3 regions of the Mesobacillus sp. ABV4_180 genome follow, and region 2 is predicted to be linked to each of the others. Evidence: predicted binding sites of a transcription regulator. Region 2 holds the regulator's gene; each other region holds the start of a gene.
What was found. The regulator Rex, encoded in region 2, represses fermentation and respiration genes when NADH is low (regulators of the CRP and FNR family bind a similar motif). The targets are predictions, from matches to a motif close to TTGTGAAATATTTCACAA.

Region 1 (10,056 bases), 1.8 Mb from region 2:
GGCGTTTATTTCTTATTTGTAGACCGTTTTTAAGAGAGACCAAAAGGGGAGAAAAATACAATGCACATTCATAAGTTTGAAAAAATCTGGCTGATTTTCGGGATCACGACACTGCTCGTTTTCCTGTCCGTAATCGGGGTCAGCGCATTCTATCTTGGAAACCAGCCGCCAAGCTGCCTGGCAACAATCAATCCTGAAAAAGTAGATTCTACAGCTCCATTCAATGAACCTGGACTGAAAAAGGTGGAAGGAAAAGAATGGGATTATGAACTTGTTTTCGTCGCATCGGCTTTTGCTTACAATCCTGGTCAGGTAGAAGTTCCGAAGGGAGCAAAAGTTAAGGTAATCGCGACTACAAAAGACGTCATCCACGGTTTTGAGGTAGCGGGCACAAATATCAACATGATGCTCGAGCCTGGCTTCATCAGTGAATACGTCACTACATTTGACAAGGCCGGCGAATTTCTGATCGTTTGTAATGAGTATTGTGGCGTCGGCCACCACATGATGTCGTCTAAAATCGAGGTGGTAGAATAATGAATACAAAATCAATCAATCCAAAAGTTGACCGCCGTGACGGCAAACTGGCGATGGCCCACTTTTATGTCGCTTTCATCGCACTTGCCATAGGCGGACTTGCAGGCTTGCTGCAGACACTTGTCCGCTCAGGAAAATTCGAATTACCTTCATGGACTGGATATTATCAGATCCTCACGATCCACGGTGTAGTACTTGGACTCGTTTTAACAACATTTTTCATCATGGGCTTCCAGCTTGCTGCTGTGAGCAAAACATCTGGAACATTGACTGACAAACAGCGTTTGACTGGCTGGATCGGTTTCTGGACGATGACAATCGGTACTGTGATGGCTGCAGTCATGATCCTTACAAACCAGGCTTCTGTCCTATATACATTCTACGCACCTTTACAGGCGCATGCACTCTTTTACCTGGGTCTTACACTTGTGATTGTCGGAAGCTGGATTGACGGCACCGCAATTATTATGGCTTACGCTTCATGGAGAAAAGCAAACCCTGGAAAGCCTAGCCCGCTGCTGACTTTCATGTCACTTGTCAACACACTTATGTGGATCGTTGCAACGATTGGTGTTGCTGCAACAGTATTATTCCAGCTGCTTCCTTGGTCATTAGGGCTTGTTGAGCGTGTGGATGTATTGGTCAGCCGTACATTGTTCTGGTATTTCGGCCATCCGCTTGTATATTTCTGGCTATTGCCTGCATACATGGCGTGGTACGCTATCGTTCCAAAAATCATCGGCGGAAAAATTTTCTCTGATTCATTGGCGAGGATGTCCTTCATCCTGTTCCTGCTGTTTTCCATCCCGGTAGGTTTCCACCACCAGTTGATGGAACCAGGAATTGATCCAGCATGGAAGTTCCTGCAGGTTATTTTGACATTCCTAGTTGTCATCCCTTCATTGATGACTGCATTTTCACTGTTTGCGACATTTGAGATGTTTGGCCGTTCAAAAGGTTCTACAGGTTTATTTGGCTGGGTGAAAAAGCTTCCTTGGGGAGATGCGCGTTTCGCAGTACCATTCATCGGTATGCTTGCATTCATCCCCGCTGGTGCCGGCGGACTTATCAACGCTTCCCACCAGCTGAACCAGGTAGTGCATAATACAATCTGGGTTACTGGACACTTCCATTTAACTCTGGCAACATCTGTCGTTTTGACTTTCTTCGGGATTTCCTATTGGCTGGTCCCTCACCTTACTGGAAGGGTCCTGACAAAAGCTATGAATAAGCTAGCGATCATCCAGGGTATTGTCTGGGCGATCGGCATGACTTTCATGTCTGGAGCGATGCACGCTGCCGGATTGCTTGGAGCTCCCCGCCGTTCATCTTTCTCCACCTACGGCGGTTCTGAACAAGCTGCAGAATGGATTCCTTACCAAGTGGCTCAAGCAGTCGGTGGATCGATCCTGTTCCTGGGAATCATCCTGATGCTTTACATTTTCATTAATCTTGCATTCTTCGCACCTAAGGGTGAAGAAGAATTCCCTGTCGGAGAGGTTGCTGATCAGGCGGAAAAAACTCCGATGGTATTTGAAAACTGGAAGCTATGGCTTGGTATCACTGTTCTATTGATCCTATTCGCTTACACAATTCCGTTCATTGATATGATCGAGAATGCACCGATTGGTTCCAAGGGATATAAATTTTTCTAAGAAAAGCTATCTCTTAAAATACAAAGCACTTCACTCAAACAGTGAAGTGCTTTTTTCGTATCCACTTTGGAAGGGAAATATTTAACGATACAACTGAAAAGATGATCAGGGCAGATCCGAGCAGCTGAAATCCACCGAGCCGATCCCCATAAACCATTACACCCAGTAAAGTTGCTACTACAGGTTCAAGGGTAGCTACTACTGCAGCAGTACTGCTTTCTGTCCTTTCGAGTCCCCATGAGTATGCAAAATAAGCGAGCACTGTAGGGAATATCCCCAGGCCAATTGCGTACAGCCAGGTTTCCCATGTGAAAAGTGCAGCTGCTTTTCCGGCGATTCCCGTTGACGGAACAAGTGCCGCAGAAGCTACGATAAACGTATACAAGGTGACTGTAAATGGGTGATAACGCCTTAAAGCCACCTTTCCGAATATGCTGTAAAGTGCGTAGCCGAACCCTGCTCCTAGCCCGATCAAGATACTTGAAATCGAAAAAGTGGTTCCCTGCCCCGAGATTCCAGCAGCAAGAGTGCAGCCGATAATCGTCAGTCCTATTGCAATAAGCTTTTTTCTGTTCATGCTTTCCTTCAGGAAGAAGAAAGACAATACCGCGACAAATGCAGGAGAAGTATACAATAACGCGACTGCAATCGGGATATTCATTAAATTGATTGCCGTAAAATAGGACCAGTTAAAGAAGACGACGCTTAATATCCCTGTTCCAATAAACAGATACATATCTATTAACCTGACTTTTAAATGGCTGCGGTAGAAAACTGCACCCAACAGAATCAGGATCATGGCTGCCGTTAATACCCTTATAGCGACAATTTCCATGGGGCTTAATCCCGTATCGGTCAGGCCTTTTACAAAAAAGCCTATCAGGCCCCACATTGCAGCAGCGAAAGCAATCATTATATAAGGCAAGTTCCTGGACATAAATTCACCACACAGAAAAGATGGCAGATATACTGCCATCCTTAAATTTATACTAAATGATATACCTTATTGTATTTTTCATATAAATAATCTACTAAGTGCTTGGCATTTAAACCTTCTCCGGTAACATCGGTCAAAATCTCAAGGGGTTTCTTGATTTTACCGTGTCTGTGGACCTTATCTGTCATCCATTCTTTCACCGGCAAAAGGTTCCCCTCCTCAAGCAAATCATCAAAGTTCGGCAAATCCTTAAGCATTGCATTCTTGAATTGAGCTGCATACATATAGCCTAATGCATAGGATGGAAAATATCCAAAGCTTCCACCTGCCCAATGTACATCCTGAAGTACACCTTCAGCATCATTTTCGGGTCTAACACCAAGATACTGCTCATATTTGTCATTCCAGATCTCAGGCAGGTCTTTTACCGCAATTTCATCATTAAACAGCCCTTTTTCAATTTCGTAACGGACCATTACATGCAGAGGGTAGGTCAGTTCATCTGCTTCGATTCTGATCAAGCTTGGCTTGGATTCGTTGATTGCACGATAGAAATCGCTCACATCCACCCCGGAAAATTGCCCTTCTGAGTATTCCTTCAGCAGGCTGTAATTGTGTTTCCAGAAAGAGTAGTGCCGACCTACAAAATTTTCATAGAAGAGTGACTGTGATTCATGGATACCCATAGATGTGCCAGAACTCAATGGGGTTCCAACTAATTCTTCAGATATATTTTGTTCATAAAGGGCATGGCCGCCTTCGTGAATTGTCCCGAATACTGCTGTCCTGAAGTCGGATTCGTCATATTTGGTCGTGACCCTTACATCCCCCGGATTAAGTCCCATGGCGAATGGGTGAACCGTTTCATCCAATCGTCCAGCATCGAAATCATAACCCATCTGCTTAAGAATTTCGAGGCTGAATGAACGCTGCTTGTCTTTAGGGAACTTCTGAAACAGAAAACCTGTCTCTGGCTGATTATGTGAAACCGAGATTTGTTGCACCAGCGGCACAATCTTTTCACGCAAATCTCCAAATACCTGATCCAGGACCTCAACAGTTACCCCAGGCTCATACATATCCAGCAATGTATTGTATTTATTTCCTTCATATCCCCAATAATTGATGAACTTCTTAGTTGTTTCAACCAGCTTTTCAAGGTATGGCATGAACATCCCAAAATCGGATTTATCCTTTGCTTCCTCCCAGACATTTTCCGCTTTTGATTGCAGGATTACAAATTCACGGTATTCTTCTGCAGGAATCTTTTTATTGCGGTCATAATCCTTCCTGCATTCTTCCAGTGCTTTACGGGTAATTTCAGACAATCCATGTTCACCTGACAATCTAGCTATGTATGATGCCATTTCTTCCGACACAGACATATTGAATAACTCAGAAGAAAGTACTCCAATAACTTCTGAACGCTGTTCTGCCCCTTTCTTGGGAGCACCAGTCCTTAAGTCCCAGTAAATCAAGGAAAGTGCTTCGCTGTATGCGGTCATTTTCTTAACATAATCCAAGAATAGCTTTTCTGTTTGTATTAAATCACTCACGATTTCACCCCATTTATCTCATTCATCATCATCTTATCATACTTTTCAGATATTTTGGTTTACGAAAAAAGAAAAACAACAGGCGAACCTGTTGCTTAAGAGAATTATAGGATAAATACTATTGGTTATTTCGTTCTTCCAATGGCAACTCGCCATGTTTCCGGCCCAGCTTCGAGGTATTCCCATGAAAAGGATTCAGGACGTTCCATCATGAATTGGTATTGGAGTGGCCTTGGGTCATGGTCATTGACAATCTGCATAAACTCTCCAGGTTTCAAAGCATCAAAGTTTTGAAATATAGTAGGGTGTTTTTCCCGTGGTGCATAATCAGGTACATTGATAATTACGTTAAAAGTCATTTCACTCGCTCCTTTTTTGCGACTAAATTTCTTAACAACTTAATTATAGAAGCAGGTAATCGCCGGAGAAGTGAGCGTGGTCACATTTTCACTATGATATAGTTAATCTCCGTCCTGAAATATGTCTATTTAAAAAAACAAATAAAGGAACTTTCCTTGCGGGGACGAATTATCTTATCAGGAGGCGATCATTTTGAAAGAGTTAGTGGGCAGCTGTCAGGTTTGCGGTAAGGAGATCTTTTGCATGGATGGATTCCTTAATGGCGTCCATACGGAAGAAGGAAGAATATTTTGTTTTGAATGTGAGAAAAAAGATTGGAACTCACATAATCAGAAATAAACCGCAAAGCTTTGATTGCTTTGCGGTTTGATCGATCATTCTTCTTCTACAGCCAAGTCTTTTACCGGAAGCGGCTCTTCCTCTTTATGTGTTACCTTTCGCAAATTGAACAATGCCTTGATGCTGAACACTGCCAGGGCAGCGACACCAATAAGGAAAATCGAATCCGGAATAGCCCTTAAAGTCAGGAGCATTTCGACCGTATCCTGCTGCAGGAACTCAGCTGAACGTGAAGCTGCATAGCCATTAAAGAATGCTTCTTTAATCTGGAGATATCCTACTGGAAGCAGGGACAGGAATACCATTCCAGCCAAACCGACATTCAGCATGATGACAATGAATTTCACCCACTTATCGCTCCATTTTTCAGGATTGACGATATTGCGTAATGAGTAGACTAGTACGGCTCCGGCGAACATACCATACACGCCCATCATGGACGCGTGGCCATGTGTTGGAGTAAGGAACTGCCCGTGCTCGAAGAAGCTGACTGCCGGCAAGTTGATCAGGAAGCCCAATACACCTGCACCAACAAGGTTCCAGACTGCAACAGAAATCAAGAACCAGAAAGTGCCTTTATAAGGGAAATCCACTCCGCCGTCACGCATCATTTTATACTGCTCATATGCTTCTAAAATCAGCAGGGTCAACGGAATGACTTCAAGTGCTGAGAAGACAGCCCCCAACGCGATCCAAACTTCAGCAGAACCGTTATAGTAGTAGTGGTGGCCAATACCGATCACACCAGCACCCATCAGGAGGATCAGCTGGAAGTACAATGCTTTGACCGTGGATTTCTTTGTAACAAGCTTCATTTGAACCATCAGGAAGCCAATAACCACGACGGCGAATACTTCAAAAATCCCTTCAACCCACAGATGGATGATCCACCATCGCCAGTAGTCTGCAAATGTATAGTGTGTACCTGGATTGATCATGAAAGCGAAGAAATAAAATGCTGGTACAGCAATCGCTGAGTAGAACAATAGGTGAATCAGCCCGCCTTTGTCAGACTCCCTCTTCAATCCGCTCTTGATGCCCCGGAATACGATGTACAGCCAAATCAGCATCCCGATTGCAAGTATGAATTGCCAGATGCGGCCAAGCTCAAGGTACTCCCATCCCTGATGGCCGAGCAAGAACCAATTGTTGCCCAGGTAACCGTTAGCACCAAGCCATTGACCTGCCATGCTTCCTGCGACAAGGACGACAAGTGCCCAAAATAAAATATCAACCAATAACCCTTGGCGCTTCGGTTCATGTCCGCCAACAAGAGGTGCAACGAAGATTCCCATTCCAAGCCATGCTGTCGCGATCCAGAAAATCGCGAGCTGCAAGTGGAAACCTTTCGTGATATTGAACGGCAGGATATCATGGACCCATTTCATTCCGAAAAAGCTGTCAGGCTCAATGTAATAGTGTGCAAGCAGTGCTCCGAACATTGCCTGGACAAAGAACAGCACTGAAACAACCGCGAAATATTTTCCTGTTTTTAATTGTGATGAAGTAAGCGGCAATTTTCTCAAATCAATTTTAGGGAAATTCCCTTCAGAATATGCCTCTTGCATACCTAGATGATAGCGGTAGAAAACAAACAGGATCAATCCAACAAACAAAATCAAAATTGTCACGCTTGCGCCGCTCCACCAGACAGCTGAGAACGACATTGTATTTCCTGCGTCTTCATAATATGGCCAGTTATTTGTATAAGTGATTTTGTCATCTGGTCTTTCTGTACTTGATAACCAGGCAGTCCAGAAAAAGAAATCAGCAATCTGTTCGATCTGGTCGCCCTTCGATACCCAGGCACGCTCCCCGTCCGGCATATGCTTTTCCTGGATCAATCCAGGCTTCAGCCCCCAGCGGTCACCCTCTGTAAAAATAGTATGGTAGAATTCCCTTACCTTTTGGTGCCCATAAACCTGAGCATCAGTCAAAACCAGTTCATCTTTATCCGGAATGTAGCGATTCTTCCGCATTTCCTTCATGACGTTCTCACGGATGATCGTTTGTTCATCCGTGCTTAACTCTTGATAATCACTTTGGTATACTTCCCGGGACTTGAAGTCCTGCATGCCTTCAGTATATATTTTCAAAGCTTCTGCCGTATAATCAGGCCCCATATACGACCCGTGCCCCAATACTGTACCATAATCCATCAGCCCATATTTCTGGAAGACTGCCTGCCCTCCCATAATGCTGTCCTTTGTTAAAATGATTTCCCCCTTTTCGCTTGTCACTTCAAGCGGTCTTGGAGCCATTTCCTTAAAGATCCAGTACCCTCCTGTCAGAAGCACTGTAAAACTAAGCAATAATGTGATGATGAGTACGGATTTCAACAGTGAATTTCTATTTTTCTTAACCACTGCTTTCGTGGATGTCCTATGCTGGATTTCCATGTTCCATACATCCCCTTCCCTGTTTGATTTACACCTTAAGCATAAAAGGAAAAGGATTTTCGGTTTGTGAAGTACCTCATTTAATGGGTGTGATTTTTCCCACAGGAGTGAGAATAATTTTCAAAAAATCTTCAATATATGATTCAGCTCACTTCGTCTTCCTGCATAGGTTGCTAAAATCAATAGTAGATACGTAATCCCTTACAGAGGAGAGATAGATATGCACATATCCCAAATAAGGCAGCAATTAAAGGAAGTTCCTATTTTCAAAGAATTATCTGCAACTGAGCTGGATCCGATTGTTGAAATTGCCCAGCCAAGATTCTATAAAAACAAAATGTACGCCTTCATGCAGGGTGATCCGCTTGATCGAGTCTTTTTCATCCATTCTGGAAAGGTCAAAATTTATAAAACCGATTCCTCTGGGCGTGAACAAATCGTATCGGTCCTTGAGGCAGGCGAAATGTTTCCTCATGCCGGCTTCTTCCGGAAAGGCAAATATCCGGCGCATGCGGAAATGATGGAGGATACGCAGATGATTGTGGTGCCAATATCAAGGTTTGAACAAATTCTTGTTGCATACCCGGAACTTTCAATCAAGCTATTCAGGGTTCTTGGCGAGAAAATCATCGACTTGCAGGCACGCCTGGAGGAGCAAATCCTGCACAATACGTATGAACAAATCATTATGCTGCTGCTGCGCCTATGCAAGACAAATGGAGAAAAAAAAGATAATGGCTTTAAACTAACCACTCATTTTACAAATAAAGAATTCGCCAATATGATTGGCACTTCACGTGAAACAGTGAGCAGGACCATCAACTATTTAAAAAAGAAAGAACACTTGAGTGTCGATGCTAATGGCTGCTACCTGATCGACCACGAAAAATTGCATCAGGAATTGTTTTGATACATGCGCATTAGTTGTATATACAAATTTATGAAACCAGGAGTTGAGTCATATGGAAAAAAAGACGATTGAATTGGATGTTAGGGAAGATATCAAAAATAAGCTGGAGCCATTCCAAAAAATCATGGAAGCTGTCTCAGAACTAAAAAAGAATGAAGTCCTGGTCCTCCATGCCCCGTTCAAACCCGTGCCACTGTATGGAGTTTTAAAAGCAAAGGGATTTGAGCATGAGGTGGAAAAAATCGAAGCGAAACATTATAAAATCACTTTTACCAAAAACGGAGGGAATTAAGATGATTCTGGACAATAGAGGGCTGGAACCGCCACAGCCAATGATGAGGACACTCGCGGCTCTTGAAGATTTGGAAGCAGGGCAATCACTCATCATCATCAATGACCGCCGTCCAATGTTCCTGTTCGAGCAGCTGGATGAGCTTGGGCTTCTATACCTTACCGAACAGCAGGAAGATGGAAGCTATCGTGTGACCATTTCCCGAAAAGCGAGGTGATTTAAGTGTTTCAACAAAGCAATGGCAACGAGACAAACATCGTACTTCCCTTTTCATTCATTGCCTTTAGCATGCTGGCATTAGTGCTGTCCCAGCTGCTTGTCTTGCTGAACGGCGACATGCTTGTTTCTGGGATTTTCAGGCTTCCGGCAATCTGGTCTGCAGCCCATCTTTTTGTGCTTGGCTGGGCATTGATGGTCGCAATGGGGGTGATGTACCAGCTGGTGCCTGTCGCGTTCCTGACTCCGATTTGGAATGAAAGATTTGGATTTTGGCAATTCGTTATTACTGCGGCTGGCATCGTTTTTTTCGCTGCATCATTGTACAACCGCCCAGAGGATGCACTGATTCCTGGAATTGTGACATTAGCTGGCATTGTGATGTTCCTTTTTCAAATGTTCATGACATTAAAGAGCCAGGCGAAGCCCAATATCCTTACTTTATTCGTCGGGACTGCCCTTTTATCTCTGCTGGCGACAATTACGCTCGGAATTATGCTCGTCTTAAGCTTGAATACTGGTATTGCCTCAGAAACTTACCAGGCCATCTTTAAATCGCATATTCTATTAGGTACTGCAGGCTGGTTCTCTTTATTGATCTTTGGCTTTTCCTATAAAATGGTGCCCATGTTCTCACTATCACATGGTTACTCCATGAATCCGGCTGTCTATGTTTTCGCTGTATATATTATCGGAATAATCCTTTTAGTATCATCATTCATCACAGATAATCATGCACTCGAAATATCAGGAACCCTTTTGCTATTTGCAGGATTCGTGCTTTTTTCATGGCATGTCAAAAAAATCATTGATAAAAGGGTAAAGAAAAAGCTTGATCGGCCATTCAAGTTCGCA
Region 2 (10,056 bases):
TACCTGTTGTTCCCATTTGAAACTCACGAAATTTCACATCTGAATTGTGCCCGATCTCTTTGCGAATTAGATTCAAATCTTCCGTAAGATTGCCGGTAATTTCATTTATAGATTGAAATGGCTGTTTATCTTGTTCTGCTTTTTTTTCAATTCCCTCAATCTTCATCCGTTTTTTGTTTAGCTTCCGCCATTTCACTTATCATCACTCTTTCTCTAATGAGTGAACCCATTTGAAAAATTTATAAAATCCAAGAGGAACTATAAATGTAATAAATGCTTGTACGAAAATGATATAGTCCGGTATTAGTGAAAGAATTTTCTTGAACATAAAAGCCTCTCCTATAAATGCTCAGAAGTATTATCGTTAGAACGTTTTAGAATACATTGATTGTAGTATTTACTTTTTATGTTAAAATTACCCGACTATTAGAATAGTAATTATCCTTCTGTTTTCGTATATTTTTTCTTGCTAAACAGAATAATGAAATGAGCAGAAGTGGGATGAAAACTGAGCATAGAGTTAATAAAGTCTTGGTACGCAAATTTTAACAACACAAAAAACCACTCCCTAATTTTTATAGGAAGTGGTTTTTGCTATTGATACAAATTATTAAGATGACTTCTTCTCAAATGGGAGGAAAATAGCACAAATGTATGGCTATGGCCTTACATCATGCCGCCCATGCCGCCCATACCGCTCATGTCAGGCATACCTGAACCAGCTGGTTCTGGAATGTCAGCAACTACTGCTTCTGTAGTCAAGAACATAGCAGATACGGATGCTGCATTTTGAAGTGCAGAACGTGTAACTTTAGTTGGGTCAACGATACCAGCTTCGATCATGTTCACCCATGCGCCAGTTGCAGCGTTGAAGCCTGTTCCGACTTCTTCGCGCTTCAAGCGCTCAACGATAACAGAGCCTTCAAGGCCAGCGTTGTGAGCGATTTGGCGAACTGGTTCTTCCATAGCACGAAGGACGATGTTCACACCAGTAGCTTCGTCGCCTTCTGCCTGGATTTCAGATACTTTCGTGTATACGTTTAGAAGCGCAACGCCACCACCGGATACGATACCTTCTTCAACTGCAGCGCGAGTTGAGTTAAGAGCATCTTCAATACGAAGCTTGCGTTCTTTCAATTCCGTTTCAGTAGCAGCACCAACTTTGATGACTGCAACACCGCCAGCTAGCTTAGCAAGGCGCTCTTGTAATTTTTCTCGGTCAAATTCAGAAGTTGTTTCTTCCATTTGAACGCGGATCTGGTTCACACGGCCAGCGATTTGTGCGCTGTCTCCAGCACCTTCAACGATAGTCGTGTTTTCTTTTGAAACAACAACTTTAGAAGCGCGTCCTAAAGAAGTGATTGTTGCAGACTTAAGGTCACGGCCTAACTCTTCAGTGATTACTTCACCGCCAGTTAGTGCTGCGATGTCCTCAAGCATAGCTTTACGGCGGTCACCAAAGCCAGGAGCCTTGACAGCAACTGCGTTGAATGTTCCGCGAAGCTTGTTAACTACTAATGTAGCAAGTGCTTCACCTTCAACATCTTCAGCAATCATCAATAATGGCTTGCCTTGCTGTACAACTTGCTCAAGTACAGGAAGGATTTCCTGGATGCTTGCGATTTTCTTGTCAGTGATCAGGATATATGGGTTTTCAAGAACTGCTTCCATCTTGTCAGAATCAGTTACCATGTATGGAGATGCATATCCGCGGTCGAACTGCATACCTTCAACAACGTCCAATTCTGTAGTGAAGCCTTTAGATTCTTCAATCGTGATAACGCCGTCGTTTCCAACGCGCTCCATCGCTTCAGCAATCAATTGGCCAACTTCTTCGTCAGCAGCAGAGATAGCTGCAACTTGTGCAATAGAAGCTTTGCCTTCGATTGGCTTAGAGATAGCCTTTAATTCTTCAACAGCTGTAGCAACAGCCTTTTCCATTCCTTTGCGGATGCCCATTGGGTTAGCACCGGCAGTTACGTTCTTAAGACCTTCGCGGATCATCGCTTGAGCAAGAACTGTTGCAGTCGTAGTACCGTCACCAGCAACATCGTTCGTCTTGCTTGCTACTTCAGCAACAAGCTTAGCACCCATGTTTTCGAATGCATCTTCAAGTTCGATTTCTTTTGCGATTGTCACACCATCGTTCGTGATTAGTGGAGAACCGAATTTCTTCTCAAGAACCACGTTGCGTCCCTTTGGTCCAAGAGTTACTTTTACTGCATTCGCAAGAGAATCTACCCCGCGAAGCATCGCACGGCGTGCTTCTTCACTGAACTTAATTTCTTTTGCCATCGTAAAAAAACCTCCTCGAATTTTTGAATTTTATATTCCTTAAATTAGTGTCCAGCTCCAGCGCCTAGTCCCTCGAGTCGCTTCGGTCTGTCCAATGAAGTCAAAGAGCGACTTCACTGGCCAGCCTTCCAGCGCTTTTCGGGCCTGACCAAGGCGCTTCCGCTTTTCTATTCTACAACTGCAAGAATGTCGTTTTCACGCAAGATCAGGTATTCAGTTCCCTGGTACTTCACTTCTGTACCTGCGTATTTTGAGAAGATAATGCGGTCGCCAACTGCAACTTCAAGAGCAACACGCTCTCCGTTGTCAAGTACGCGGCCAGTGCCTACAGCTACTACTTTACCTTCTTGAGGTTTTTCTTTCGCTGTGTCGGGTAAAACGATACCGCTTGCAGTTTTTTCTTCAGACTCAACAAGCTCGATAATAATGCGATCTCCTAGTGGCTTGATCAAGTGAAACAACCTCCTCAAATTATATGTAGATTATTTATTAGCACTCTCCTCATTAGAGTGCTAACACAATTTATATAATAATGAATCTCTATTTTTTTTGCAAGCATGAAGTCCAATTTTTTTTAGAAAATTTGCCCTTATTTCCTTTCTCGGATTCCTGTGACAACAATCGACTTTTTTCGTTATTTTCAATAACAGCCTGGCTAAAAATGGCCACCTTAAAGAGTATGCCGGATCAAGAAATTTTTAACCAAAAAGTTGAGCAGACACCCTGATATTTGAACTTTGCAGATGGTTACTAGTAAAATGGATAGATAGCATCGTGGAACTTTTATTGCTTTAGACCGTATAACATGAAAAGGCTTTTGAAGGAGATTATCATATTGAAAAAGGAATATTGGTACGTCATTATCGCCTATATCGTCATGCAGCTTTCAAGCCTGATCGGGATTCCGATCGTCGCCTTCATTGGAGCGGCAATGGGAAAGAGCCTGGAGGAAATGGAAACCCTCTCGATTCCGTACTGGCTCGTGATCAGCTTTTCGCTGACACTTCTAATTGTGCTGTTGATTTTAAGGAAAGAAAAGACCGTTCAGGCTGATTTGCGGGACGCGGCTACGCCGGCAAGCTCTGCTGCCTGGGCAATTGCCGGTGTGTTTCTCGCTCTATTCGCCCAATCGATTGCCGGCAGTATTGAAAATATGATCGGCATCGAAATGGGTTCCGAAAATACACAGGAGATCATTAAACTGATTGAGAACTTCCCTATAGTTATCCTGGTCAGTTCGATCATCGGTCCGATTTTAGAAGAGATCGTCTTCCGGAAAATCATCTTCGGCAGCCTTCATAAGAAAATGAACTTCTTTTTTGCCGCGCTGATCAGCTCCGTGATCTTCGCCCTGGCGCATTTTGAGCCGGAGCACGTGATCTTATACTCAGCGATGGGCTTCACCTTTGCATTTCTTTATGTAAAAACAAAGCGGATCATCGTTCCGATCATCGCCCACGTTACAATGAATACAATGGTTGTCCTGCTTCAATCCGTATTCCGGGAAGACATTGAGAGAATGATAAAAGAAGCAGAGAAAATTCAAAGCTTTATTGGGGGATTTTAAGTTATGAAGCAATCGCCTTTATTTTCAGGCATTGTCTACATCTTGTTAGGCACCTTATTCACCTATTTCGCGATCCAGAATGTGAACGAGTCAGGCTGGGGATTTTTCTCCTATCTCCTCGTCGCGCTTGCCCTTTCGACTTTGGTTCGGGCATCCGGATGATCCTGTTCCATTTCAAATTGAAGCAAATCCAGAAAAAATAGCCCCTTCATCACGAAGGAGCTTTTTTTTATTCTGCGATTTCACTGTCTGTCGGATAATGTTTCAGGAAATAAATCAATGATTGCAGTTCAACAGCCAGGTCTATATGGTGAATTCTGATTGAAGATGGCACATTCAGCCTGGCAGGCGTGAAGTTCAGGATCCCCTTAATATTCGCTTGCACCAATCGGTCCGTAATCGGCTGCGCTACAGCTGATGGAACAGTCAGGATCGCAACCTGAATGCCTTCCTCGACAACTACTTTATCCAGGTCATCCATATGGAAGACCCGTACGTCGCCGATTTGTGTACCTACCTTACCAGGATCGACATCGAAAGCAATTTCGATTTTCGTATTGTTGTTCTTCGAAAAATTATAATTCAAGAACGCCGTTCCCAGATTACCGACACCGATCAAGGCTACTTTCGTAAGTTCATCCTGATCCAATGTCTTCCTGAAAAAGGTCAGCAGGTAATTCACATTGTAGCCGTATCCCTTTTTACCCAATGCCCCAAAGTAGGAAAAATCCCTTCTGATTGTCGCTGAATCTACTTTTACCGCTTCACTTAACTCTGCAGATGATACCCTTTGCTTTCCTGAAGAATGCAAGTTCAATAAGAATCGGTAATACAGCGGCAAACGTTTTGCGGTTGCCTGCGGAATCTTCATAGCATCGTTCGTCATTCTCCATCCTCCACCCTGTCCGAATTTCTACTTCAGCTTCTCTTCTCTCTTAAAATCGCCGTTTTTCCCGCCGGTTTTTTCGACTAAATACGTCTTGCCGATCACCATGCCTTTGTCGACGGCCTTACACATATCATAAACAGTCAGCGCACATGCTGAAGCTGCTGTTAACGCTTCCATTTCTACACCTGTATTCCCTTTCGTTTTTACAGATGCTGAGATGTTTAAAATATAGTCACTTCCATTTTGCTCCCAATCGAACGAAAGGTCAATGCCTGTTAATGGAAGCGGGTGGCACATCGGGATGATTTCAGACGTCTTTTTCGCCGCCATAATGCCAGCTACCTGTGCAACTGCCAGTACATCCCCTTTTTTCATTTTATTTTCAGTTATCCTTACATATATATCCTCATTCACGGTTATGCTTGAATGGGCTAATGCCGTGCGGACCGTCTCAGGTTTGTCGCTGACATCGACCATTTTCGCTCTGCCTTCATCATTAAAATGCGTAAATTCTGCCATGTTCAAGCTCCTCTCATCCAAATGATACACTATTTTCACAAACTTGTGTGTGAACTTTGTTTCTATGTTCACAAATACAATGATCAATCGCATATATTGCCGTGCCTATAGTAATGGGTTACACTATTTCTAAGGCAATAGAGGTGAAAAAATAATGATATTATTACAGGTTAATCAGCTATCAAAATATTTTGCTGCTGATCTTATTTTATCGAATATAAAGTTTGAAATACAGACCCGTGACAGAGTTGCACTAGTCGGCCGTAACGGCGCAGGCAAATCCACCCTGCTGAAAATCATCGCCGGCTACGAATCACATGACGGAGGAGAAATCATCCGCCCTAAAGGTACGTCTATTGGCTATTTAGCCCAGAATACCGGACTGGAGTCAGAGAAAAGCATTTGGGATGAAATGCTGTCCGTTTTTGAGCACCTGCACAGGATGGAAAAGAATCTGCGCAACTTGGAAGAAAAAATGTCGGATCCTGACATCCTGTCGAACAATACCGAATACGAGCGAGTCCTGAAAGAATATGATCTTCTGCAGGTGCAATTCAAGGAAAAGGGCGGCTATCAATATGAAGCGGATATTCGTTCCGTGCTGCACGGCCTGAACTTCCATTCTTTTGATTATTCCACAAAAATCTCAACTCTAAGCGGCGGACAGAAAACCAGGCTCGCCCTGGCAAAGCTGCTGTTGACCCGTCCGGATATCCTGATCCTGGACGAGCCGACAAACCATTTGGACATTGATACGCTCTCCTGGCTTGAGCAATATTTGCAGGGGTATGACGGGGCGATCCTGATCGTTTCCCATGACCGCTACTTTCTTGATAAAGTCGTCAACCAGGTATATGAAATTTCGCGCCATCAGCTGATGAAGTTTCCGGGCAATTATAGCTCTTATTTGGATCAGAAAGCGGAAAATTATGAGCGTGACCTTAAATTGTATGAGAAACAACAGGATGAGATTGCCAAGCTGCAGGATTTTATCCAGCGGAATCTCGCGCGTGCCTCCACGACCAAACGTGCCCAGAGCCGCCGCAAGCAGCTTGAGAAGATCGACAGGATGGACAGGCCATTAGGCGATGAAAAATCCGCTTCCTTCAGCTTTCAAATCGAACGGCAGAGCGGCAATGACGTCCTTAAGGCTGATTCACTTGCTGTAGGCTACAGAAACGAAGCCGTTTCCGAAAATATCACATTTAACCTTTCACGCGGCGATAGCACTGCACTTGTCGGTCCGAATGGTGTGGGAAAGTCTACATTACTGAAGACGATCGTTGAAAAATTGCCTAGGATTGCAGGGAGTATCCAGTACGGTTCCAACGTCTCGATTGGCTACTACGATCAAGAACAGGCCGAACTCAGCTCCAATAAAAAGGTTTTGAATGAACTTTGGGATGAGTACCCTTTGAAACAGGAAAAAGAAATCCGGACTGTCCTTGGGAATTTCCTCTTCTCAGGTGATGATGTCCTTAAAATCGTCTCAACCCTGAGCGGCGGCGAAAAGGCTCGTTTGGCACTTGCAAAGCTGATGCTGCAAAAATCCAACTTCTTGATCCTGGACGAACCAACGAACCATCTGGACCTCGACAGTAAGGAAGTCCTTGAAAATGCCCTGATCGATTATCCGGGCACGATCCTTTTCGTTTCGCATGACCGTTATTTTATCAACAGGATTTCCACAAAAGTCATCGAACTCGACCGTGCAGGTGCTACCGAATATCTTGGGGATTACGATTATTACCTTGAGAAGAAGTTGGAGCAGGAAGAACTGAAGGCACTCGCCGAACAGGCAGCCAAAGCAACTGGCAGCATAGCAGAGTCAGCCAAACAGGATAAATCCTCCTACCAGCAGGATAAAGAAGCAAAGAAATTAGAGCGCCAGCGCAAACGCCGGATGGAAGAAGTCGAAGCAACCATTGAAACGCTCGAATTGGAAGTTGCAGAATACGAAGAATTGCTTTGTGATCCTGATATCTTCCATAATCACGAAAAAACAACTGAAATCAATAATAAAATCGAAGCCATGAAAGAGAAACTCGATGAACTGATGGAAGAGTGGACAGAGCTGGCATAGAAATTGAAGAAGCCGGGCGCAAGAATGAAGTGCCTGGTTTTTTTAATTATCTCGCTTTGATTAAGGGCACAAGTTTTGTCTTCATGTGACCGTTATGCGATACTTTTCTGGTTGACGGGCACAAGTTTCCTATTTATGTGACCGTCATGCGAATCTTATCTGGTTGACGGGCACAAGTTTCGTTTTCATGTGACCGTTATGCGATACTTTTCTGGTTGACGGGCACAAGTTTCGCCCTTATGTGACCGTCATGCGTATCTTTTCTGGTTGACGGGCACAAGTTTCCTCTTCATGTGACCGTCATGCGTATCTTTTCTGCTTGAGGGGCACAAGTTTCGCCCTTATGTGACCGTCATGCGTATCTTTTCTGGTTGACGGGCACAAGCTTCGTCCTTATGTAACCGTCATGCGTATCTTTTCTGGTTGACGGGCACAAGCTTCGTCCTTATGTAACCGTCATGCGTATCTTTTCTGGTTGACGGGCACGAGTTTTGTTTTCATGTGACCGTCATGCCTATCCTTTCTGGTTGACGGGCACAAGTTTCGCCCTTATGTGACCTTCATGCGATACTTTTCTGGTTGACGGGTACAAGTTTCCTCTTCATGTGACCGTCATGCGTATCTTTTCTGCTTGAGGGGCACAAGTTTCGTTCTTATGTGACCGTCATGCGTATCTTTTCTGGTTGACGGGCACAAGCTTCGTCCTTATGTAACCGTCATGCGTATCTTTTCTGGTTGACGGGCACGAGTTTTGTTTTCATGTGACCGTCATGCCTATCCTTTCTGGTTGACGGGCACAAGTTTCGCCCTTATGTGACCTTCATGCGATACTTTTCTGGTTGACGGGTACAAGTTTCCTCTTCATGTGACCGTCATGCGTATCTTTTCTGCTTGAGGGGCACAAGTTTCGTTCTTATGTGACCGTCATGCGTATCTTTTCTGGTTGACGGGCACAAGCTTCGTCCTTATGTAACCGTCATGTAAAAAACTTGATTCACTAGTACAAGTAAACCAGCTTATGCACAGCAAAAAAGTCCCGATTCAAAATCGGGACTTTTTGTTCACATACTTATTCACATATTAAATATTGATTTATAGCTTATCCATAGGGTTTTCCACATTATCCACAAAAAAAGCTTTTTTTATCCACATTATACACAGATTAGCCCCAATTCCGTGAACATATCCACAGAAGAGTCTGACAAATATTTTTTTACTTCCTACTTTCGTTGTGGATAGTTATCTCCAGACCAGGGTTTCCATTCAACGTTAAATCAGCTCGGTGACCTTTTTCATATAACACACTGCCAGCAGCAGCAATCATTGCGGCGTTGTCTGTGCATAATGACAGCGGAGGAATGACTATTTCCACATCTAAATCAGCAAATACTGTTGATAACGTCTCTCTCAAACCTTTGTTTGCCGCAACTCCGCCTGCAAGAAGAACTTGTTTTACACCATATTCCTTCACTGCCTTAAGCGTTTTAGTTACAAGTACATCGATAACGCTTGCCTGGAAGCTTGCTGCTAGCTCTTCAGGTACGATTTCTTCGCCACGCTGCTGTGCATTATGCACAACATTGATCACAGCCGATTTCAAACCGCTGAAGCTGAAATCATAGGAGCCTTCCTCTAGCCATGCGCGGGGCAGATCAATCGTTGCCTTCCCTTCATGAGCCAGCCTGTCGATATGCGGGCCGCCCGGATATGGAAGATGCAGTGTCCTTGCAACTTTGTCATATGCTTCCCCTGCTGCATCATCACGTGTCTCACCAATGACTTCGAAATGGCCATGCTCCTTCATATAAACAAGTTCAGTATGGCCTCCTGACACGACAAGTGAAATCAGCGGGAAATTCATTTCGGTTACAAGACGGTTCGCATAAATATGGCCGGCAATATGATGGACACCAACAAGAGGTATGTTATTGGCAAATGCCAATGCTTTTGCTGAATTTACACCGATCAATAATGCCCCTACCAGTCCTGGACCTTCTGTAACTGCAATCGCGTCCAAATCTTTAATTTCAATACCTGCCTGTGCAAGAGCTTCTTCCAAAACGACTGTGATCTGTTCCACATGGTGCCTTGAGGCAATCTCCGGAACGACCCCGCCAAAACGTTTGTGGCTTTCAATCTGGGAGGCCACAACATTCGCAAGGATTTCCCGTCCATTTTTAACAATCGCAACAGCCGTTTCATCACAGCTTGTCTCGATTCCCATTATTATTTGGTCTTTTGTTGTCATTATAAATTCACCCACATTACTAAAGCGTCTTCCATATTGTCTGTATAATACTGCTTCCTTAACGCGCCAGCTTCGAATCCAAACTTGCGGTATAGATTCTGTGCCCGTTCGTTGCTCACTCTTACTTCCAGTGTCACCCTCAATGCACCTAAACTCCGGGCAAGCTCCATAATCTTATCCATAAGGGCATCTCCAAGCTTCAGCCCCCGGAAATTCGGCAAAATCGCGATATTCGTGATATGGGCTTCATCCACGATGATCCATACACCACAATAACCAACCACCTTATGGTCCACTTCCACAACAAGATAGTGGGCAAACTGGTTCTTCGTCAATTCATTGAAAAAAGCTTCCCTGCTCCAAGGAGTAGCAAAGGAATTAACCTCTACCTCCATCACATCATCCAGGTCATCAACCGTCATATTCCGGAAAGTTATCGTCTTATTCATCTTCTC
Region 3 (10,056 bases), 3.2 Mb from region 2:
TTGCAGGGACTGAAAACCGCTTGACTGTTGCAAGAAAAGATTATAACGATCAAGTATCTATTTATAACAGGAAAGTAAAGCAATTCCCAGGTGCCATCGTTGCCAGCATCACTGGTTTTGATGAAAAAGAATACTTCAAAGCAGACCCTGGGGCGCAAGAAGCTCCTGAGGTTGACTTTGGAGGCTGATCATGGCTCACGGAAGATTATCCGGATTAGCAGCGATACTAGGCATCCTGGTCTTGCTGCTGCCGGCCGGAGCAATCGCGGCACCAAATGAGATTCCAGCTCCTGTGGGTGATATTTATGTCCAGGATTTCGCAAATCTTTTAAATGAAAATGAAGAAATTCAGCTAGTGAATATCGGAAAATCAATAGAGGATCAAACCTCTTCCCAGGTCGCTGTCCTCACTGTCGACACGATTGGTGAGGCAAGCATAGAGGAATATTCAGTCGAAGCCTACCGCAAATATGGGCTGGGTACCGAAGAAAACAATAATGGTGTCCTGTTGGTACTTGCCATGCAGGAAAAGAAAATCAGGATTGAAGTAGGCTACGGACTTGAGGGAACCATACCTGATGGCAAAGCCGGCAGGATTCTTGACGAATATGCGATACCACACCTAAAAAATGGCCAGCCAAACCTGGCCGTCATGAATACGTATCAGGCCCTCGCAAACGAGGTGTCTGGAACGGATGAATTCGGCAATGCTCCGCGTGATGTCGAGCAGCAGGATTTCCCGATCCCTTCCTGGCTGTTCATCATCATCGTAATTGGAGTTGTCGTCCTTGACTTCATGTTCTTCGGCGGCACTCTTACCTACCTCCTGCTTTCAATCATATCAAGAGGCGGTGGCGGGGGCGGCGGACCCCGTGGTGGCGGGGGCGGATCTTCCGGTGGCGGCGGCGCCAGCAGAGGCTGGTAAAAAGGAAAACACCAGAGTATTTGAACTCTGGTGTTTTTGCATCGTATATTTATCATCAATTGTTTTCAAACTAGTAGTTGAAAGGAGTTGTGAAAGCAATGAATCCCAAATTTTTGCGTTACTATCTCATCATAGCAGTCATAACAGATTTGATTCTGGTATTTTATCTAAGTACGATGATCGATGAAATTGGGATACTGTTCTTTCTATTGATGGTCATTATCCTGATAAGTGGGACTTTCTTTCTTTATTCGATTTTCAGGAGAAATAATAACCAGAACTAAACATTAACAATCGGTCTCTTATTCCGGATCCTGCCTGCGATTTCGTCCATCATTGCCAGCAATTTGCCGTCCCTGTCTTCAGGAGCAATTTTTTTTTGCAATACTGCGTAAAGGACCACATCCCGAAGCATCAGAAATAAAGGCACTTGCTCCTTCCAGCCCTCTGGAAGCTGATTACCCAATTGATAGCCCTTAATAAAGGCATTCAGGAACGTGTGACCAAAGCTCTGGCGCTCTTCCTCCTGGGCTGGCGGAATTTTATAAAGAATGGCATAGTACAGCGGGATGGCTATGTCTGATGCGAACCAATGATAACTTGCATCATCAAAATCAAAAACATGAATTTTCTCACCATCATAAAAAAAGTTTCCTGAATGGATATCTGAGTGGATGACTCCGTAATTGTCGGTACTTTTCCCTAGTGCCGATATTGCAGCAATTACGTCTTTTGCGTTTTTAACTAACAGCTTTTCACTTTCCGGATAATACTTTTCTATTTGAAGAAGTTCATCCTCATCCCAGCTGCTCCGCTCTTTAATGCCTTCAGATGGCTTATAGGATTTTGTCGCACGGTGCATCCTGCCTGTTATTTCTCCCCATTTCCTGAAGAGCTCCTCATTGAATTGTTCTGATTTGACACTGACTGAGCCTCCAGCCGCTTTTGCATATAGACAACCATAAAATTCGCTCCCATCAGCCGCGGGAATTTCTTCTACAGTCAGCCCATTGTTAGAATAAAAGACCTCAGGTACTGATAATCCCGCATTATGTAAATGCCTCATCCAATCCATTTCAGATAGAATTTCCTCCTTATTCCGATGGGAGCTATGCGTTATGCGCAAAATATAAGGATTTCCCTCTTTATATGCTTCAAATACATAATTCTCAAAATCGCCTAGTTTTTTTATTTCTGCTTCCAGCCCGAACAATTCAAGGAACTGATTTTGCATTTCTTTGTTCATCAAAGCATCCACAACTTTTTCCATATTCATCCCCCTTAAATAACCTGTATTTTCTCAATACTCAATTTATATTACATCACATTTTTCCTTCGAAAAGCTATTTTTATCTGGAGACTTTTTTTGTAAAATAAAATGTAGGAAACCGAAATAATTATTAGAAGGAGACCATCATGAGCCAATCTGCAGCCGCTGTCAGGCTGAAACCACAAAATCAGAACGGAACAGCTTATAAAATACTTTTCATTATTGGATTAGTGCACTTATTGAATGATTCCATCCAGTCTGTCATACCTGCGATGTTTCCAATCCTGGAAAAATCAATGGGACTTAGTTTTACTCAATTAGGAATGATCGCATTTTCTTTAAATATCGTTTCTTCAATTCTACAGCCGCTCATTGGCATGGCAACCGACAAGAAACCGATGCCCTATGCCCTGCCGCTTGGCTTGACCTCGACGATGTTCGGGGTTTTAGGATTAGCGTTTGCTTCCAGTTTTGAGTTTGTCATACTTTCCGTTTTATTTATTGGCCTGGGCTCGGCAGTATTCCATCCCGAGGGTTCACGGGTAGCTTATATGGCTGCAGGACCTCGCAGAGGATTAGCCCAATCCATTTACCAGGTAGGAGGCAATTCCGGACAGGCACTTGCCCCCCTCATCACAGCGCTGATCCTTGTACCGCTGGGACAATTCGGGGCAGTTTGGTTTACCTTAGTAGCAGCAATTGCGGTGGCACTGCTTATTTATATCGCAACCTGGTATTCCAGGAAACTTGACTCTGACAAATTCTTCACAAGTAAGAAAGCCGGCGAACAAGTTAATAAAACCATCTCAATGAACATAAAAATGGCACTCGTCTTGATCTTATTCTTAATTTTCGCCCGCTCGTGGTATATATCTGGAATGACGAATTTCTATGCTTTCTATACAATCGATAAATATGGATTTAGCATCCGGGAGGCGCAGATGTTTCTGTTCGCTTTCCTTGTCGCGGGTGCCTTCGGTACTTTCTTCGGCGGCCCGCTAGCTGATCGTTTTGGAAAAAAGAATATTATTTTTCTTTCCATGATTGCAACCGCACCTTTGTCAGCGATTATCCCGTTTGCACCTCCGATAGCTGCATTCATCTTACTGACGGTGAGCGGATTTATCCTGATGTCGAGTTTTTCTGTTACTGTTGTGTATGCCCAGGAGCTTGTCCCAGGTAAAATTGGCACGATGGCCGGCCTGACAGTTGGACTGGCGTTTGGCATGGGAGCGCTTGGTTCAGTTGGTCTTGGATATCTGGCTGATATGATTGGGCTGCCAATGATGATCATGAGTGTCGGCTTTCTCCCGTTACTCGGCATCCTGACGTCGTTCCTTCCATCAGATGAACAGCTTGCTGAATGGAACAATTAATATTTACCATATTGATTTATGTTTAGGCACACTCTTCTTAAGGAATAGGTTAATGAGCACAACAGGAAGGGAGATTGACATGTCTAAATTCAAGATCAATTATTTTTTTGAAAAAGATTTTTCCGTATCACGACCAATTGAGGTAGAAAACATTTCCGAAGCCATCCAGGATGCAAAGGATCACGAGGGAATGATAGAATTTACTGATGCTGACGATGTTTTTTACCGATTTGATACGAAGGACATTAAGCTTGTTACAATTACTGAAGCTTAAAATATGGTAAAGGGTGAAGCTCTCATGAAGCTTCACCCTTTTTGCATATCATCATATCAATTTAATCCTCGCAGCCAATTCCTGCTTTTCTTCTTCAGTAAACATATTCTCTGCCATCGGGAAAAGAATGCTTTCTTCTTTTGCAAAATGGCTGACCAGAGTGTAATTCGCATTCTTTATCAATTGAGCATTGTCGATCATTTGCTCTTTTGTAATATTAGCAGTGCCATCCTTTGTATTATCGAGGAAGCTGCCTATGAATCTTTTAGCCTGATCATGTTCATATTCCATGACAGCGATCGGTCCCATCTCCCTGCCAATATATGCAGACATCATCTCGAACAGCACGCCCTCTTCACGCTCGGAGTGCGGCTCCAGCTCAGCCAGGAACTCTACAACAGCCGGGCGAAGTTTAGAGAAATTCTCCTCTGCTTGTTCACCCGCCTCAATTCTCAAAGAGATATCCAAAAGCGTCGCAAGCATCTCGAGCAGAGGTGGATGCTCATTCTTCAACTGCTGCAATCCCTCACTTAAAATAAAGTTTGAATCATGATTGATCCCGCTCATACATCCCGTCATTCTGATCGGCCTCCTATTACGTTTTGATAGTTTAATTATAGAATCCAATTAATTGCAGGGTTGTGATTGGTATCACAATTTATATTTTTCTTGTGAATTGTGAAGAAAAAATGACACTTCGTTAAAATTTCTAAAAATTTTAACAATTCGCCTTCAAATTTCTAGAAACCTTACATATAATGAAGTTATAGCTTAATGTAAAAGGAGTGAGTATACATTGCAAAATCATCTGTATCGCGAATTTTACGAAAAATCCCTTATACCAGCCGGCTTGAGTGACAAGAAAGCATTCCTGGATGTTCAGCCTGACCTCCTTCATACCCACTTATTGATTGGACTTCAAGGGCACCAGGAAGAAGGCAGGGAATATTACCATTGGAACATAATGATTTATAAAGCAGATTCAGCCGGAATCTATGATGCTTGCAAACCTGTTTACACATCACCACTGTATGTACGGTTTGATGACGCTGTCGAGGCAGCGCGGAATATAGAAAAAGATATCCGCAATGACAAACTTTTCGCAGTCCATCAGCAAGAAAAAATCAGCTAACCCCCTCTTCATACCCCTCTCATTTAGCTTCTCTCTTTTTGAACCCATTTGTGAATTAACTTACATATGATGAATATAGAAAAATCTAATTTTATGCTCCTGTAAAGCGTTACTTTATATTAAACCTAAAGACAAGCCTCCTTCTCACTTTCCGATTTTTCATATCAAAAAAACTGGCGGACATTTATTTGTCCGCCAGATCCTGTTTCTGATCCATTAAGCAAGCCTGAATACAATCCCGTGTCCGCCTTTAGGGTATTCCCATTTAATATTCTGATAAGGACAGCCGATTCTGCAGCTGCCGCATTCATGGCAGCCTTCATATCCTACCTGCATCCTCTTTCCTTCCCACTTATAAACTTCAGCAGGGCAGAATACGGTACAGAGTTTGTCTGGGCACTGAGTCATGCAGACGTCATGGTCCAGGACAGTCAGATGCGATTTTGTGTCACACTTAAACCTTAAAAGAAATTGTTTTTCCTCGATGTTTGTTGTTGACATTATTTCACCGCCTTCCAGGCACGATAGATGTCCTGCATTACCTTAAAGGTTCCTTTTTCTGCAGTTACGCTGCGCATGATTTCCTTTTGCTTTTCCTTCTTCGGTGTTCCATCTACAGTGAAGAACTTGCTCATGGCTTTGTTCATCATTGGCAGGTACTCCTTGAAGTACTGTGGATATTTCTCGAATGTATGGGCAGCATCCTTATACTTTTCAAGATCCTTAATGATGAAACTACCAAACAATGCTTCCTTATAACGGTTCAGGCTTTTCTCACTGAAGTCTCCATCTTCTTTCGCCCCAGTAATCGCTTCTGCTGCCATTTGCCCTGAAGCCATTGCCATGTTGGAGCCCTCGCGATGGATGGCATTAACAAGCTGGGCCGCGTCTCCGACAACTAGAACGCCATTGCCTGCAACACGCGGCACGGAATGGAATCCACCCTCTGGAATCAAATGGGCAAGGTATTCTGCTGACTCCCCTCCCTCAAGATACGGCCGAACCATTGGATGTTTTTTTAGGTAATCGAGCAGCTCGTATGGCTTTAATTTCGCGTTGATCATGCTTGACAGGGTTGTTCCTACCCCGATATTCAAACTTTCTTTGTTGGTATAAAGGAATGCTGTTCCAAGGTTGCCTTTTGTTGAGTCCCCGAAAATCTCAATGGTTGTTCCATGATTTCCTTCAAGGTTGAAGCGTTCATTGATTTTATCCTTCGGCAGATTGATTACTTCCATGACCGTCAGGGCTACCTCATCTGGCCGGAATTCCCGATGGAATCCAAGCTGTTTTGAAAGCAGGGAGTTTACTCCGTCGGCCAGGACGACGACATCTGCAAATACCTCACCATCAGGACGGTCTGTACGGACACCTATGACTTTTCCATTTTCAACGATACATTCAGTTACGACTGTTTCGTTGATGAGCAGAGCACCCTGCTCCACTGCTTTCTGTGCGAACCATTGGTCGAACTGCGCACGCAGCACTGTAAAGTTATTATATGGCTCTACCGCCCATTCCAGACCTTTGTATCCAAACTGGACGACTGACTCTTTGTCCATCATCCAGAATCTCTGTTCAACGACAGGCCTTTCAAGCGGGGCTTCTTTCCAAAACTCAGGTATGATGTCTTCCATTTGTTTACGGTAAAGGACCCCGCCCATAACGTTCTTGCTGCCCGGGTATTCTCCACGTTCGATTAATAGTACCTTCAGGCCGTTTTTGGCGCAGTTGTATGCACATGAGGTTCCAGCAGGGCCTGCTCCTACGACGATTACATCAAATTTTTCATGCATAGCTTATTTCCCCGCCCTTCTCTTTGCTGAGCTCTTTGAATTGCTGGATTAATTTTGGCAATATTTCCAATGCATCCCCAACGATTCCGTATGTCGCCACATCGAATATCGGGGCGTTTGGATCCTTGTTGATTGCGATGATTAGCTCAGAGTTTTTCATCCCTTCAACATGCTGAATCGCACCAGAAATGCCGATGGCAAAATAGATTTTCGGCGTGACAGTTTCGCCTGTCTGCCCGACCTGCTGTTCATGCTTCAGCCAGCCAGCTTCAACGACATCCCTTGTGCCGCCAACGCTCGCACCGATTACTTCTGCTAACTCATGAATCAGCTGGAAGTTTTGGATATCCCCAAGTCCTTTTCCTCCTGCGACGACCACATGAGCTTCTGCCAGACTTGCTTTTTTTGTTACGTCCTTCACAATTTTCAGCACTTTTGTGCGCATATCTTCTTCCCTGAGTTCCAGCGCTTCTTCGATGATGATTCCCTTCCTGCCTGTATCTGCTTCAAGCGCCTTCATAACCTTTGGACGCACTGTAGCCATTTGTGGCCGGTGCTTTTTACAAAGAATCGTTGCCATGATATTTCCTCCGAATGCAGGGCGGCTTGCCTCAAGCAGCCTTTTTTCCACATCTACATCCAGCATGGTTGTATCAGCCGTCAGGCCTGTGCTCAAGTCCGTTGCCACAGCGCTTGCCAGGTCTTTCCCATTGGGAGTGGCTCCATAAAGAAAGATTTCAGGCTTATATTTTTCAGCCAGTTCGCAGACACCCTTCATAAAGGACTCAGTCCGGTAGTTTTTCAGGACAGGATGGTCGACAACATAAACTTGATCCGCACCAGCATAAATCACTTCATTCGCTTTAGGCAGGACACCTTCGCCAAGCATCACCCCGGAAAGAGGCACTTCCAGCTTATCAGCCAGCTTTCTTCCTGCACCCAGCAATTCCAGTGACACACCTTCGATTTTTCCATCGTTCACTTCAATGAATACCCAGACACCCTGGTTTTCTTGCATCCTGTTATTCCCCCTTTAAAATCGGCATCAAGAGTTGGCTGTATTTAACTTCAATAAATCTTTTCTTTCCATTAAAACGTCCATCAGCTGTTCTACCTGAGAATCTGGAGTTCCTTCGATTCTCTTTCCGCCATCAAGCTTTGGAGGGGTGAACATTTTACCAACAATCGTTGGTGACCCCTTGAGGCCAAGCTGAGTCCTATCGACATTTTCAAGGTCATTCACGGTCCAGACCACAGGCTCGTATCGTGCAGCGTTGATCATATTTGGAAGCGGCGCGTACTCAATGTCGTTAATTTCCTTCTCCACAGTCAGTAAGCAAGGCAGTTGAGATTGAATGATTTCATAGCCATTAATTTGCTTGCGCTTTATATGCACATATTTTTCTTCCTTATTAACCTCTGAAACTTCAATTACATTCGTAATCGGCGGTATATCAAGACGTCTCGCAATCCCAGGTCCTACCTGTCCTGTATCACCATCAATCGCGTGCTTTCCGCAGATGATAAGGTCGATTGGCTTGTCTTTGGAGATTTTTTCAAGTGCTTTCGACAATGCATAGCTGGTAGCCAGCGTATCAGCTCCCGCGAATGCCCTGTCCGAGATTAGGAATCCCTGGTCTGCCCCAATTTCCACACTCTTTTTAATAACCGCTACTGCTTGCGGCGGTCCCATTGACAGAACAGAAATTGTTCCCCCTGTCCTGTTCCTGATCTTAACTGCTTCCTGAACAGCATGGGCATCATATGGATTCAATATTGCAGGAGCACTGCGCCGATCCAGTGTATTTGTCTTTGGATTGATTTTGATGATTTTTGTATCGGGCACTTGCTTGACACAAACGACAATGTGCATATTCTCTTTTCCCCTCCTTGAAATGAAAACGGTTTCTTTGTGGTTGAAAATAAAATGCTATGTAGTACGATATATGAATCGCATTACAAGCATAGTACCAACAATTGAAAAAGTGATAAGTCTATGAAAGAAGTTTTCAGGATGCAGAGGACATGGTGGGATGGATGCTCATGATGATGTAAATGACCTATCTATGTTAAAAATATATAAAAAGACGTATTAAAAATATGATAAAAATCACACAAAGCCATATTCACGTGAATTTTTGAGCAAATTGTTAAATTTAGAGGGTAAGCGTCCAGAAGAAATAAATTGAGTGTTTAACAGTGGAAAATTACATTATAAAAATATTTTAGCCACCGCCGGTTCCTGGCAGTGGCTTATTTTCTCCATATTATCATTCTTATGTTACGCATGTAATACTACATACTGTTTCTTAGTCATTAAAATCATATGTCTAAAAAGGATCTTGGCTTTTTGCCTCTGCCATTCCTTTTCTTTGCAAAAGCTTTGATATTCAAAAATTAATCTGTCTAGCTCCTGACTGCATCGGACGGTTTCTTCACTCGTATATCCCGTTTCCTGCGCAGTTGCGACCATTAATTCTCTTACACGATTGATTTCATTCAACAAGGCATTTTGCGATTGATACACTTCACTATCTCCTCTGCTACTTTAATTCCTTAAATAAATAAAAAGATTACTTGAAGAATTATTGCAAATGCTAGGTTGAAAGTAAATAGAATCGCAAAATAAGACAATTTTCACTGCTGAATTTTTTTCTTTCGACAAAGAATGCAGACACTGCAATTACTGGCTGACAGCCTCGTTTTCGTAAATAGGCACCCAGCCTTCAGTTGTTACGAATATCCTTACAGCCACCACCTGGCGGTCATCCTGCAATGTGAAGTAATGGCGAGTATTCTCTGGTACAGAAATCAGGTCTCCTGGATCCAGGAATACTTCGAAAAACTCGCCGTCCTTTCCCTGGATTACGAACACCCCATGGCCGCTGACAATGAATCTTACTTCATCATCAGTATGATGATGTTCCTGCTTGAAATTCGCCAGCAACTGGTCAAGATTTGGTGTATTGTCTGATAAGGAAATGACATCCTGTGCTTTGTACCCTCTGCGCGTCGAAATGTCTTCGATCTCAACTTTGAACACATCAAGGATCTGCTGTTTTTCTTCATCTGATAATGAGTACTTTTCCTGCAAATTGATTGGGAGCTTGTTAATATCCCATTTTTCATAAATAACTTCCTGAGCGGATAAAAATTCTTCAACCTGCTGTTCTTCAACGATTCTTTCCTGGGTGTTTTGCTTTACAATGAATGCCATATAAAACCTCTCCTTTGAAATGATTTATTTAGACAACCTTAAACAATTGAAATGGCTTATGCTCTA

Region 1: the regulator Rex is predicted to act here: its motif matches at 7,848-7,865, upstream of ACXAEA_RS09445 (nitric-oxide reductase large subunit).
Region 3: the regulator Rex is predicted to act here: its motif matches at 4,485-4,502, upstream of ACXAEA_RS16710 (hemerythrin domain-containing protein).

What each region holds. Positions count from the first base shown of each region.
Region 1 covers NZ_JBSWTJ010000001.1:1,865,538-1,875,593, reverse strand. Annotated here, with positions in the region: gene ACXAEA_RS09480 (cytochrome c oxidase subunit 2A) at 1-33, shown strand, start outside; gene ACXAEA_RS09475 (cytochrome c oxidase subunit II) at 61-537, shown strand; gene ACXAEA_RS09470 (b(o/a)3-type cytochrome-c oxidase subunit 1) at 537-2,192, shown strand; gene ACXAEA_RS09465 (EamA family transporter) at 2,227-3,129, opposite strand; gene ACXAEA_RS09460 (carboxypeptidase M32) at 3,177-4,685, opposite strand; gene ACXAEA_RS09455 (DUF2249 domain-containing protein) at 4,811-5,044, opposite strand; gene ACXAEA_RS09450 (hypothetical protein) at 5,238-5,384, shown strand; gene ACXAEA_RS09445 (nitric-oxide reductase large subunit) at 5,420-7,783, opposite strand; gene ACXAEA_RS09440 (Crp/Fnr family transcriptional regulator) at 8,004-8,693, shown strand; gene ACXAEA_RS09435 (DUF2249 domain-containing protein) at 8,746-8,985, shown strand; gene ACXAEA_RS09430 (DUF2249 domain-containing protein) at 8,987-9,202, shown strand; gene ACXAEA_RS09425 (hypothetical protein) at 9,208-10,056, shown strand, end outside.
Region 2 covers NZ_JBSWTJ010000001.1:46,304-56,359, forward strand. Annotated here, with positions in the region: gene ACXAEA_RS00190 (spore germination protein) at 1-196, opposite strand, end outside; gene groL (chaperonin GroEL) at 667-2,295, opposite strand; gene groES (co-chaperone GroES) at 2,463-2,747, opposite strand; gene ACXAEA_RS00205 (lysostaphin resistance A-like protein) at 3,131-3,862, shown strand; partial or broken gene ACXAEA_RS00210 (YdiK family protein) at 3,866-4,065, shown strand; gene ACXAEA_RS00215 (redox-sensing transcriptional repressor Rex) at 4,092-4,748, opposite strand; gene moaC (cyclic pyranopterin monophosphate synthase MoaC) at 4,776-5,270, opposite strand; gene ACXAEA_RS00225 (ABC-F family ATP-binding cassette domain-containing protein) at 5,425-7,353, shown strand; gene tsaD (tRNA (adenosine(37)-N6)-threonylcarbamoyltransferase complex transferase subunit TsaD) at 8,567-9,601, opposite strand; gene rimI (ribosomal protein S18-alanine N-acetyltransferase) at 9,601-10,050, opposite strand.
Region 3 covers NZ_JBSWTJ010000001.1:3,249,001-3,259,056, forward strand. Annotated here, with positions in the region: gene ACXAEA_RS16680 (LemA family protein) at 1-188, shown strand, start outside; gene ACXAEA_RS16685 (TPM domain-containing protein) at 191-925, shown strand; gene ACXAEA_RS16690 (hypothetical protein) at 1,024-1,209, shown strand; gene ACXAEA_RS16695 (phosphotransferase enzyme family protein) at 1,206-2,195, opposite strand; gene ACXAEA_RS16700 (MFS transporter) at 2,342-3,571, shown strand; gene ACXAEA_RS16705 (hypothetical protein) at 3,651-3,845, shown strand; gene ACXAEA_RS16710 (hemerythrin domain-containing protein) at 3,897-4,424, opposite strand; gene ACXAEA_RS16715 (hypothetical protein) at 4,642-4,977, shown strand; gene ACXAEA_RS16720 (ferredoxin family protein) at 5,194-5,478, opposite strand; gene ACXAEA_RS16725 (FAD-dependent oxidoreductase) at 5,478-6,773, opposite strand; gene ACXAEA_RS16730 (electron transfer flavoprotein subunit alpha/FixB family protein) at 6,766-7,791, opposite strand; gene ACXAEA_RS16735 (electron transfer flavoprotein subunit beta/FixA family protein) at 7,819-8,646, opposite strand; gene ACXAEA_RS16740 (aspartyl-phosphate phosphatase Spo0E family protein) at 9,055-9,300, opposite strand; gene ACXAEA_RS16745 (cupin domain-containing protein) at 9,457-9,990, opposite strand; gene ACXAEA_RS16750 (methylthioribulose 1-phosphate dehydratase) at 10,019-10,056, opposite strand, start outside.